DNA from 2 places in the Brevibacterium sp. SIMBA_078 genome. Region 1 is predicted to be linked to the other one. Evidence: predicted binding sites of a transcription regulator. Region 1 holds the regulator's gene; the other holds the start of a gene.
The links. The regulator HrcA, encoded in region 1, represses chaperone genes, less so after heat shock. The targets are predictions, from matches to a motif close to TTNGCACTCGNNNNNNNCGAGTGCNAA.
Positions count from the first base shown of each region.

Region 1 (6,073 bases):
AGCCGACGTCCGTTCGAGTCTTTCGTACTAGGCAATACACCGGTAGTGTCAAGGTAAGTGGTGTTGCCTGTGCGGATGCGGAGGAGGAGTTCGTCGATGAATTCTCCTGGCCGAAATGAGATCGGAAGGCCCCGGCAGCCATCCCCACCACATCACGCTCCATTGGGAAATCGCGCAGCGAATGAACAGAGATTCGCAGCTGCGGCAGCGGCGCGCGAAGCTATGAAAGCCGGGAGGATACCGGTGGTTCCCGCCGCCGAGCCTGCGATCGTGCGTCGCCCGTGGGAGGTCGTCGTCGCGGCTGTTCTCGGGGCAGTGGCTCCGATCTTCGTTCTTCTCGCGCTGATTGTTGCGGCATTCACCGGTGGTCGGGTTCTACGGGTGCTCGGGTGGGTCCTGCACGGGGTCGGTGATTCGACCGAAGTATCAGGCGTCTCGGTCGCCGGTGACGTCTCTGATTTCCTTGCTCAGGTCATCCTCGTCGTCGGAGCGGTGGCCGGCTTGGTCGTGATGGTCGGCTTCGCCGTCTACGCCTGGAGGATGTTCGTCGGAACGGGGCCAGCACGGTGGGTGGCGCTCGTGTGTCTGGCCATTGGGTTCTTCGTCATCACTCCGTTGAGTCCGCTGCTCATCAGCGGGTTCCTTCTTCTGGGCGCGTTGAGTGTGGTATTCGCATTCCTTCCGCGGTCTTCGGCGTGGTTTGCCGGGCGGAGACGGAACCGGGCCGTTCCCGAATTGTCGGGAACGGCCCGGAGGCGCTGACTGGTGATGAGGTGTTGACGTCGACTGCAGTCGAGATCATACCCACCGAATCACTTGATGAACTGGATGCTCATCGGAACCTTATAGACCTCGCCCTTGTTGGCGGCGACAGCGGCCAGGATCATGAATACCAGAGCAACGACCCAGATGACCAAGAAGAGGATCCCGCCGATGCCGAAGGTGATGACGGCGAGGATGTCGGCGATGATATAGGCGATGATGAGGGTCAGTTGGAAGTTCAGCGACTGACGGGCCTGTTCGCGGATGAAGGGCGACTCATCTTTCTTCACGAGGAAGACGATGAGCGGAACGATCCAGGCGGTGAAGATTGCGCCGACCTGTGTCCACATGGATGTGGAGCGTTCTGACGGGCTCGGCTGCCAGAGTCCCGCCGAACCCGGCCCGTAAGCCTGGGGCGGCAGCGCCTGAGAATTGAACGAGCCGGGATTCCCCGCCGAATTCATTCCGTATCCCTGTGGGCCACCGTAGGGCTGTTGGCTTCCGTGTCCGGGCTGACTGCCGCACGCCTGCTGCGAACCGTAGCCCGGCTGGGAACCATACTGCTGCTGAGGATTCTGCTGCTGAGATCCGTAGGCCGGATTCTGCTGCTGGGAGCCGTACCCGGGCTGGGGCTGCGAGCCATAGCCCGGCTGTGATCCCTGCTGAGGATTCTGCGGCTGAGAGCCGTGGGCCTGACCACTCTGCTGCGGCTGCGAACCCTGCTGTGGCTGCGAACCCTGCTGTGGCTGCTGGGTATACGGCTGTTGCGAGCCCGACTGCGGGGAATAGTTCGGAGGCATCGGCTGTGACTGTCCGTTGTTCGGCTGCTGCGGGTTGTCCGACATGAGAGTCCCTTCAGAGTGTGCGATCACTCCACACTAACCCAGTGAGTGTGGGCTGTCCCAGTGCAAGTGAGGTGACGGGGATGGTCACTTCACGAAGTTGATGGTGAGCGGGAACTTATAGCCCTCGCCCTTGTTCGCTGCGACGGCCGCGATGATGTAGAAGACGCAGTAGACGAGCGGGACGATGAACGCCGCATACATGATGATCATGCCGATCCCGAATGTCACCAGTGCCAGCATGAAACCGAGGAACATGAAGATCATGAAGGCACCGAAGGTGACGATCGTGTTCGTGATCATCGCATTGAGGCCCTGACGCGAATGCTCCCGGACGAACGGCGATTCGTCCTTCTTCACGAGGAACATGATGAGCGGCATGAAGCCGAAGATGAGCGAGCCGAGGTGGGTCCACATTGCCGTGGTCCGGTCGGGTTCGTGGGCCATCCAGAACTGCTCGGAGCCGGGTCCGTAGGCCTGCTCAGGCAGGGAGCGGGAGTCGAACATCGCCGGGTTGTGCATCTGCGGCATGCCGTAACCAGGCTGAGCTCCGTATCCAGGCTGTGCGCCGTAACCCGGCTGGCCCCCGGGGTTCGGCTGCGCCCCATATCCCGGCTGAGCGCCGTACGCTCGCTGCGAACCATACCCCGACTGCCCACCGGAACCCGGCTGACCGCTGTGCGTCTGCGGCTGCGAATACTGCTGGCCCTGCGGCGCGTAGGGCTGCTGCGAACCGGAGGCCTGAGAGTAGTTCGGCGGCATCGGCCGGCTGCCCGGCTGCTCGGGGTGATACGACATGGGGATCCTTTCGAAGAGTGCTTGCCATTCACCCTAACGGAGCGACGTGTCCCGAGGATGTCGGGAAAGCCTCACTCCTGTGACAGATTCGGCACACATCCCCCGCGCCGCACCACCGCCGACTCTCAGCCAACGGTGACGAAGTCGATGAGCTCCTCGACGCGCCCCGACAGAGTCGGTTCGACATCAGCAATGGTGCTCACCTTCCCGAGGATGCACACCCACCCGCGGGCAACGTCCCGATGGTCGGCGTGCGGCCATCCGATGCGACGCAGTATTCCCGTCTTCCAATCCTCACCGCGGGGGACGACCGGCCACTCGCGGATGCCGACGACATGGGGCTTCACCGCCTGCCAGATATCGACGTACGGGTGACCGATGATGTGGACGACATCGCGGTACCGCGGATCGGACCGGACCGCCTCGGCGATCTTCGATTCCTTCGTCCCGCTCACCAGATGGTCGGCGAGGACACCGACTCGATGGTCCCGATCCGGGCCGAAGGCCTCGAGCTTGTCCGCGACATCATCGAGACCGCCCAGGGGCTCGACGACGACGCCTTCGATGCGCAGGTCATCGCCCCAGATCTTCTCGACGAGTTCGGCGTCGTGCTTGCCCTCGACCCAGATCCGCGACCCACGTGCCACTCGAGCCTTCGCTCCGACCACGGCGCGAGACCCCGAGGCCGTCCGTCCGGGCTGCTGCGCCTTCTTCTTCGGCAGCTGCACATCGACGGGCTGCCCCTCGAGGAGGAAACCCGGTCCCAGGGGGAAGGCCCGAACCTTGCCGGCGCGATCCTCGAGCTTGACGACGACACCGGCCGTGGTCTTCTCCGCGCCGACGACAGCGCCGACATAGCCGCTCATCGCATCCTCGAGAACCATGCCCAGGCCGAGTTCGACCTGGCGGGACTTCTTCGGACGGTGCGACGACGGGGAGGAACCGGAGAGCACATCGGGGCCATAGCGATCAAAAGCATTCACGGGCACCCACCATAATCAAGGACGGTCCCGCAGGCGTGCAGACCCGCAGGCCACCCCAGAAATGAATTCCGGGAACGAGAGGCGTAGAATTGGCACTCAGACTCAGTGAGTGCCAAGAGCAGGCATGGGACCGCGATCGACCGGCGAGACGGAGAGGAGACCCGCGATGAACGACAGCAGACGAGCACAGGTGCTGCGCGCCATCGTCGAGGACTTCGTCGCCACCAACGAACCCGTGGGATCGAAGGCGATCGTCCAGCGCCACACCCTCGGAGTCTCTCCGGCCACGATCCGCAACGATATGGCCGCGCTCGAACAAGAGGGCTATATCGCCCAGCCCCACACCTCTGCCGGACGGATCCCCACCGACCTCGGCTACCGGATGTTCGTCGACCGGATCGATGAATTCAAACCGCTGACCACCGCCGAGCGGCGCGCAATCTTCCAACTCATCGACGGCGATGTCGACCTCGACGAGATGCTCGACCGCACCGTCCGCGTCCTCTCCGGCCTCACCCGACAGGTCGCGCTCATCCAGTACCCGACGGTGTCGCGGGCGCGCATCAAGCACATCGAGATCGTCGGACTCGGACCCGGGCGGATCCTCGTCGTCCTCATCACCGACGCCGGCCAGGTCGAGCAGAAGACCGTGATCACCCCGAGCCCGCTCGACGAAGACGCCGTCCGCGGACTGCGCGACCAGATCAACGCCGAATTCGCCGGACGCACACTCGCGCAGGTCTTCGGATCGGCCCACGCCGCCGAGGCGACCGCCACCGAATCGAGTGAGCCGGCCGCTCGTGACGACTCCGGACTCACACAGGTCAGGGCCGCCGTCGTCGACCTCGTCGCCGCGACGCGTGAAGAGCGCATCATCATGGCCGGCACCGCGAACCTCGCCCGCTCCGGAAGCGAATTCGGAGAGAAGATGGCTCCGATCCTCGAAGCCTTCGAAGAACAGGTGGTCCTGCTCAAGCTGCTCACCTCGATGGCCGAAGACCACGAGGAGATCAGTGTGCGCATCGGGCGTGAGAATACTCACGAATCATTCAGCTCGACTTCCGTCGTCGCCGCCGAATATGGTCATGACGCGGGTTCCTCGGCCAGACTGGCAGTGCTCGGCCCGACCCGAATGGACTATCCGACGACGATCTCGGCAGTCCGTGCCGTCGCCAAATACGTGTCCTCGATCCTCGATCGAGGGTAGGTCCCTTGATATCGACGAGGGACACCCGCAGACGGGCAGCGCAGAACCGGTGAGCACCGCGCAAGGGCGCAGCCACCACCACGAACAGAGAAGACCACTACGTCAGGGAGAGAGAAGTTTCTGTGGCCGATCACTATGAAACACTCGGAGTGTCCAAAGACGCTTCCGCGGCTGAGATCAAGTCGTCGTACCGGAAGCTGGCACGCAAGTACCACCCGGACGTCAATCCCGGTCACGAAGACGAATTCAAAGCCATCTCACTGGCCTACGACGTGCTCTCCGACCCGGAGAAGCGCCGCAACTACGATATGGGCGGCGGCGAGAACGGTCAGGGCTTCCCGGCCGGCGGCGGATTCGGCGGATTCGGCGACATCTTCGAGACCTTCTTCGGCGGTGGCGGCGGTCAGGCCGGAGGACCGATCCCGCGCACCCAGCGAGGCAAGGATGCCCTCGTCGGAGTCAATATCGACCTGAAGACCGCGGCCTTCGGCGGCACCGTCGACCTCGACGTCACCACTGCAGTCGTCTGCGACACCTGTTCGGGCGCGGGCACGCAGGAAGGCACGAAGATCGAGACCTGCTCGCTGTGCCACGGAGCCGGCAGCGTCCAGCGCATGACCCGGACCCTGCTGGGTCAGATGGTCACGAACCAGACCTGCAACTCCTGCCACGGCTTCGGCACCGTCATCCCGAACCCCTGCCTCAACTGCCAGGGCGACGGACGCGTGCGCAAACAGCGGACCATGAAGATCCGCATCCCCGCCGGTGTCTCCGACGGCACCCGGATCCAGCTTTCCAGCCAGGGCGAGGTCGGGCCCGGCGGCGGACCCGCCGGTGACCTCTTCGTCGAGGTCATGGTCACCCGCCACGAGGTCTTCCAGCGCGACGGCGACAATCTCCGGGCCGCCGTCTCCGTGCCGATGACCGCGGCGACCCTGGGCGCCACCATCCCGTTCGAGACCTTCGACGGCACTCAGGACCTCACCATCGCCGCCGGCACCCAGTCCGGCACCATCGTCAAACTCCCCGGACTCGGCGCCACCCGCCTGCGTTCGGAGACCCGTGGCGACCTGCTCATCACCGTCGACGTCCTCACCCCGGACAAGCTCGACGACGAACAGCGCGAACTGCTCGAGAAACTCGCCGAACTGCGCGGAGAAGAGACACCGCGCGCCCAGATCTCGACCGAGAACCGCGGAATGTTCTCCCGCATGCGTGAGAGGTTCGCCGGTCGGTGAGTCTTCCCGTCTTCCGCTCCGCCACCGCCGCCGAGGCGGTCGTCGGGTCCGCCCTCACCCTCGGTGAGGACGTGGCCGGGCATGCGGTGCGGGTGCGTCGGATCGGTCCCGGCGAGGATATCGACATCGTCGACGGGGAAGGCAGACGTGCGCGCGGAACCGTCACGGCCGCCTCGGCGAACCAGCTGACGATCGACGTCACCGAGGTGACGGTCGAGGAGCGCACGGGCCCGCGCCTCGTCC
Region 1 is NZ_JAWRYQ010000005.1:147,000-153,072, reverse strand. It holds gene hemW (radical SAM family heme chaperone HemW) at 1-1, shown strand, start outside; gene SB749_RS17760 (hypothetical protein) at 244-762, shown strand; gene SB749_RS17755 (DUF4870 domain-containing protein) at 813-1,607, opposite strand; gene SB749_RS17750 (DUF4870 domain-containing protein) at 1,692-2,402, opposite strand; gene SB749_RS17745 (DUF3097 family protein) at 2,528-3,391, opposite strand; gene hrcA (heat-inducible transcriptional repressor HrcA) at 3,552-4,592, shown strand; gene dnaJ (molecular chaperone DnaJ) at 4,715-5,830, shown strand; gene SB749_RS17730 (16S rRNA (uracil(1498)-N(3))-methyltransferase) at 5,827-6,073, shown strand, end outside.

Region 2 (6,073 bases), on a different contig from region 1:
CGATCGTATGGGCAGGTCCGGGCCTCTGATGCCGATCGCGCGGTCGTCAGTGATGTCCTCTCGGAGGGTTATGCCCTCGGTCAGCTCGACGTTGAGGAGTTCGATGAACGCACCGAGGCGGCTGCGAAGATCAAGACGCTCGGTGAAGTACCAGCGCTGATCGAGGATCTCGTCCTCGCCGATCCGGCCGAGGTCGAACCTGGCAGGCTCGACGACGCAGGTCGCGCGCAGGCCCTGGCTCGCCTCGAGGCAGAGCGAGTGCCGATCACGCCGGAGCAGATCGATGCCGCGGCGCAGAAGTACTACCGGGACCGGGTGCGCCGGTCACTGCTGGGTGCAGTCGCCGGGCCAGTCGGGATCGTGCTGGCGATCTGGGCGATCTCATCGATCGCATCTGGAGGGTTCATCTTCTTCTGGCCGATCTTCGTCATCATTCCCTCGCTGCTCGGCGGTTTAGGGCACATCGCACGTAAGGACGAGATCATCCGCAATCGGAAGAAGGAGCTCACCCGCAGAGCTCGGGCCCAGCTCGGGGATGCTGAGGCCAAGCGACAGCTCGAAGAGGGCGAAGCCCCCGAGCGGGACTATGAAGCCGACTTCGGCACAGGCCTGCAACCGCCGCATCCGTCCCATCCGCCGTACTCTCCCGGACAGATCTCACGCCGGGAAGAGCGGGACCGGCACCGGTCGCATCGCCGCTACAACCGCGATAACCCCTGGGACTGAGGGCACAGCTCAGGTCCAGCGGACCCTGTTCTGGCTCAGGCTTGGAAGATCCGGATCTGACAGGTCCCGATCTGGCTCAGACCTGGAAGATTCTCATCTGCCCGAAGTCCTGAGCTTTGTGCGTGGTGAACCACATCGTGTGCGAAAAGTGCCGCAGGTCGTCGCCGTCGGCCTCGGCCTGCCAGTATCCCCATGCGGCCGCGGCCTTGCCGTGGGTGACCGCAGCTTCGAGGTGACCGACCTCGTGAGACTGGCCGGACAACTTCAACAGCGCCTCGACGACGGCGTCCATACCCGTGTGGGTTTCAACGTCAGAGGCGTGGACGATCTGCAGCACGCAGTCGTCGGCGATCACCTCGTTGAGTGCTTCTCTGTCGCCGTTGAAGAGATTCTCCTCGAACGTCGCGACGAAGACGTTCTTCGGACTGTTTCCGCAGGAATCGGTTCCGGTGAAGGTCATGGGTCCAGCCTATGCGGGGCGAGGCTGCGGAACAACGGGTCGGCGGGCCGCCTCGGCGATGGTGGTCGCCGACTCACGACGAGCGGACACGTCCGCGTGAACGATCTGACCATCGGGCCGGGATCCGGGAGTCGCAGCACGAGAACGGCCGTGCCGGCACCCCTGCGGGCACCGGCACGGCCGATCGAACAAGCGGTGGCTATCAGAAGCCCATGCCGCCCATTCCACCCATTCCGTCCATACCGGCAGCTGCGTCTGCACCTGCGGCGGCCTTCTCGGGCTTGTCGGCGACGACCGACTCGGTGGTGAGGAACAGACCGGCGATCGAGGCGGCGTTCTGCAGAGCAGAGCGGGTCACCTTGACCGGGTCGTTGATGCCGGCGGCCAGCAGGTCCTCGTACTCACCGGTTGCGGCGTTGAGACCGAATCCGGCTTCGAGGTTGGCGACCTTGTCGGCGACCACACCGGCTTCGAGGCCGGCGTTCGTGGCGATCTGCTTCAGCGGGGCTTCGATGGCAACCTTGACGATGTTGGCACCGGTGGCCTCGTCTCCCTCGAGTGCGAGGTCGGCGAATGCGGCCTTGCCAGCCTGGATGAGCGAGACGCCGCCACCGGCGACGATTCCCTCTTCCACAGCAGCCTTGGCGTTGCGCACGGCGTCTTCGATGCGGTGCTTGGTTTCCTTGAGCTCAACCTCGGTGGCGGCTCCGGCCTTGATGACTGCAACACCGCCGGCCAGCTTGGCCAGACGTTCCTGCAGCTTCTCACGGTCGTAGTCGGAGTCTGAGTTCTCGATCTCGGCGCGGATCTGAGCGACCCGTCCGGCGATCTCCTCGGCGTCTCCGGCGCCCTCGACGATGGTGGTCTCGTCCTTGGTGATGACGACCTTGCGGGCGGTGCCCAGCAGATCGGTGGTCACGCTGTCGAGCTTGAGCCCGACTTCCTCGGACACGACCTGGCCACCGGTGAGGATGGCGATGTCGGCGAGCTGAGCCTTGCGACGGTCACCGAAGCCCGGAGCCTTGACGGCCACGGACTTGAAGGTGCCCTTGAGCTTGTTCAGCACCAGGACGGCCAGGGCTTCGCCCTCGACGTCTTCGGCGATGATGAACAGCGGCTTGTTGGACTGCTGAACCTTCTCGAGGACGGGCAGCAGATCCTTCACGTTCGAGATCTTGGAGTTGACGATGAGGATGTAGGGATCCTCAAGGACAGCTTCCTGGCGATCGGTGTCGGTGACGAAGTAACCGGAGATGTAGCCCTTGTCGAAGCGCATACCCTCGGTCAGTTCGAGCTCGAGTCCGAAGGTGTTGGACTCCTCGACGGTGACGACGCCTTCCTTGCCGACCTTGTCGATGGCCTCGGCGATCAGTTCGCCGATTGCAGGATCTCCGGCGGAGATGCCAGCGGTGGCGGCGATCTGTTCCTTGGTCTCGATGTCGATGGCGTTGTTCAGCAGCACGTTCGTGACGGCCTCAACGGCCTTCTCGATGCCGCGCTTGAGGCTGAGCGGATCAGCACCGGCTGCCACGTTGCGCAGGCCCTCGCGGACGAGGGCCTGTGCGAGCACGGTAGCGGTGGTGGTTCCGTCGCCTGCGACGTCGTCAGTCTTCTTGGCGACTTCCTTGACGAGTTCGGCGCCGATCTTCTCGTAGGGGTCCTCGAGTTCGATCTCCTTGGCAATGGAGACGCCATCGTTGGTGATGGTCGGTGCGCCCCACTGCTTTTCGAGCACGACATTGCGACCGCGGGGTCCAAGGGTCACCTTGACCGCGTCCGCAAGCTGGTTGAGGCCAGCTTCGAGTCCTCGACGAGCTTCTTCGTCGAATGCAATCATCTTTGCCATAGTGGCTTAGATCCTCCCTGATGGAGTGGAGTGGGAATCCAGAGCAGTCATCAACGCCCGCGACGGCAGAGAGTGTGTCCGCATGTTCCATTCCACATATGGACCACGCTCTCGAGACGACTGGTGGGAACCCATCGGTTTTCACCAGTACTAGATTTAGCACTCTCCCCATGCGAGTGCAAATATTTGTCGCCCGCCAAGATGGGCGAGGACAGTTCGGATCCGCGAGCTGGCGGCGCGCGAAGGAGTCGGGGAGGGCAGTTCGGCCCAGCGCGAAACGCTTGGCGCAGGCGGCGCAGGCGGCGGTGCAGGTGGCACACCTGCTGCAGTGCAGGTGGTGCAAGTGGCGCAGGCGGCGGTGGCGCGGGCCTCAGATCCTGCCCGCCGCTCGTGCCCCGAGCCTGCGAACAGGCTCCGACCGCGGCCCGCAGGTCGACTCCAGAGGCCTCCCCGTCCGCACTCCAGGCTTTCGGTACTGTCTACTCTGAAAAACACACCGAGGAAAGTGAGCAATACGAAACAAGGTGGTCAATTACGCCGATTGATCCGTGACCAGCAAGTCGCAGGCATCAAATGGACACGAGGCGCCGAGGGCCCCGCCGGCTCTCCCCCCCGCAGGCACCCCGCCAGCAGCCACTCCCTCGCGCTGGCACTGAAAAGCGCCGAGCAGTTGCCTGCTCGGCGCTTCCCCCGTGCGATTGGTGCCGGTCGGCCCGAAAGCCGTTCCGACGCCCCGCCGCAGCGGATCAGAAAACTGTGCTGACAGCAGCCAGTCTCAGAGGAGGGTGACGGACTCCGCCTGAGGACCCTTTTGTCCTTCTCCAACTTCGAACTGAACCTGCTGGCCCTCTTCGAGAGAGCGGTAGCCGTCCATCTGGATTGCGCTCCAGTGAACGAACACGTCCTGGTTGTCGCCTTCGAGGGTGATGAATCCATAGCCCTTTTCAGCGTTGAACCACTTGACGGTACCTTGTGCCATTACTTCTCCATACAGTGCAGTGCCATTGAAATCCCGCATCGCAGCCGCGATCAGATGACCCCACCCGAGATACGGAAGCTAGTAAAACTCAACTGACCCCGCGACTTCTCTCATTGACCTCTAGAGAATAATCTCGGTGAAGCACGAATAGAACACAAGGTGCTGTGCTTGCCTAGCTGTTGCAACTCTACCGCAGGCACGCATCCCGCCTAGAGTGGTTCAGCACTGTTATAGATTCGTTATCTAAGGGTTTCTGCCCAGTTCACAGCAGGGATCGCGGCGAATGAAATCAGACCGTTCGGTCAGAAATTCGCCGAGGCGGCCCGCACGGTCACGACCCGACCGCAACCGAGGAGTCCCGCCGACTCATGCCCTTACGACCGAAGCGGCCGAGCCCGAACCGATCCCGCCGACTCAGCTGCGCTGCCGCGCCGCCGAACCGCATAGGATCACTCCGAGTCCCCGCCTTCGCTGGACTCGGGTCCACGATCGGCGATGTCCGAACAGATGACGACGGTGACGTCGGCTTCGAAGTCGGACGAGGCCTCCGTGGCAGAGACTCCCAGCGACTTGGCGACGAGCTTGGCCTGGGACGCGTTCTCTTCGCCGTTGTAGTACACGGTCGAATCAGTGAGGTTCGTCGAATAGTTGCCGACCTGCCCGAGTTTCCAGCCCTTCTCCTCGACCGCCTCGGAGAACTTCTTCGCAGCACCGGAGACGCCGGAGCCGTTGAGGACGTCGACGGTGATCGAGTCGTCTGCGACGCTGACCTCGCTCTCACTCGGCGAGGGTTCGGCCGACGCCGATTCGGAGGCCGGAGGGTCGGCGATCTTCGACTCGGGATTGCCCATCGAGGAGAAGATGATGTTGATGGCGGCCACGACCAGCAGCACGGCGACCAGGGCGAGGATGATGACCAGCGAGATGGCACCGATGTTCGACGACGCCGCGGACTCCTGTCGATGGGCACCGCTGCGCCGTCCGGGCTCGATCTCGTCGAATTCGTCGGTCATGTCTACCTCGAGACGCGGGCTTGGGCGCGTTCGCTCTGCCGCGTGCTGCGGATTCGGCGAAGGCGCTTGACCAGCATGGGGTCGCTGGCCAGAGCTGCAGGGTTGTCGAGAAGCGAGTTGAGTATCTGGAAGTAACTGGTGGCTGACATATCGAAGCGCTCACGGATCGCGTGGTCCTTGGCGCCTCCGTATTTCCACCACCGCCGCTCGAACTCCAAAACGGCCACCTCGAGCTCGCTCAGTTCTGAGGTGTCGTCGTTCGGCGGCATAGAGGTTGTGCTCCTTCGAGAGGTGTCTGTGCTTCTATATTATCGCCCGATCGGCGGTACTGAAATTTCCGGCGCGCCGCCGCGGATGTGAGGTCGGTCCCCGAACGGCCCAAGTCAGTCCCCAACTAACCGCACCACCCCGCCGCACGGCACCGGATCGGTGACCATGACGACGGGGTGAAGGGAACGACCTTCGCCGAGGCGGGGCCGCCTCGGCGGACCGGGTGACCCGATCGCCAGGATCGGGTCGACCCCGCGTTCGACCGCGAGGGCAGACCCGCCTCGGCGGGGAAAAGGATCAGCGGATGCGGATGTTGACCTGCTTGATCTGGGTGAATCCCTCGAGCATCCCTTCCAGCGATGCCTCGCGGCCGAAGCCCGAGGTCTTCATGCCGCCGTAGGACTGACCGGCCAGCTGGCCGCCGCCCTGATTGACCTGGACCCAGCCGGACTCGATGCGGTTGGCCATGGTCAGGGCTGCGTCCACATCCTTGGTGAAGACGAAGGCCGCGAGACCGAAGTCGGAGTCGTTGGCCATATCGATGACCTCGTCGATGTCCTTCCACGGGATGACGGAGAGGACGGGGCCGAAGATCTCTTCGCGGCTGGTCTGCCAGTCGTTCTTCGCCTTCGAGAAGATCACGGGCGCGTGGTAGAAGCCGGGTTCGCCGACTTCCAGCAAATCGGAGCCGTCATAGGCGATCTCGACGCCGTCCATCGCCTTGCCCATCTCGATGTAGCTGGCGACCTGGTCGTACTGCTTCTGGTTGATGATGCAGC
Region 2 is NZ_JAWRYQ010000001.1:395,662-401,734, forward strand. It holds gene SB749_RS01800 (DUF1707 domain-containing protein) at 1-726, shown strand, start outside; gene SB749_RS01805 (hypothetical protein) at 803-1,186, opposite strand; gene groL (chaperonin GroEL) at 1,389-3,032, opposite strand; gene SB749_RS01815 (cold-shock protein) at 3,808-4,011, opposite strand; gene SB749_RS01820 (LytR C-terminal domain-containing protein) at 4,461-5,024, opposite strand; gene SB749_RS01825 (DUF3263 domain-containing protein) at 5,027-5,293, opposite strand; gene SB749_RS01830 (aldehyde dehydrogenase family protein) at 5,592-6,073, opposite strand, start outside.
Region 2: groL (chaperonin GroEL) is a predicted target of HrcA. The motif match lies at 3,189-3,215, and genes of this name have one in related genera.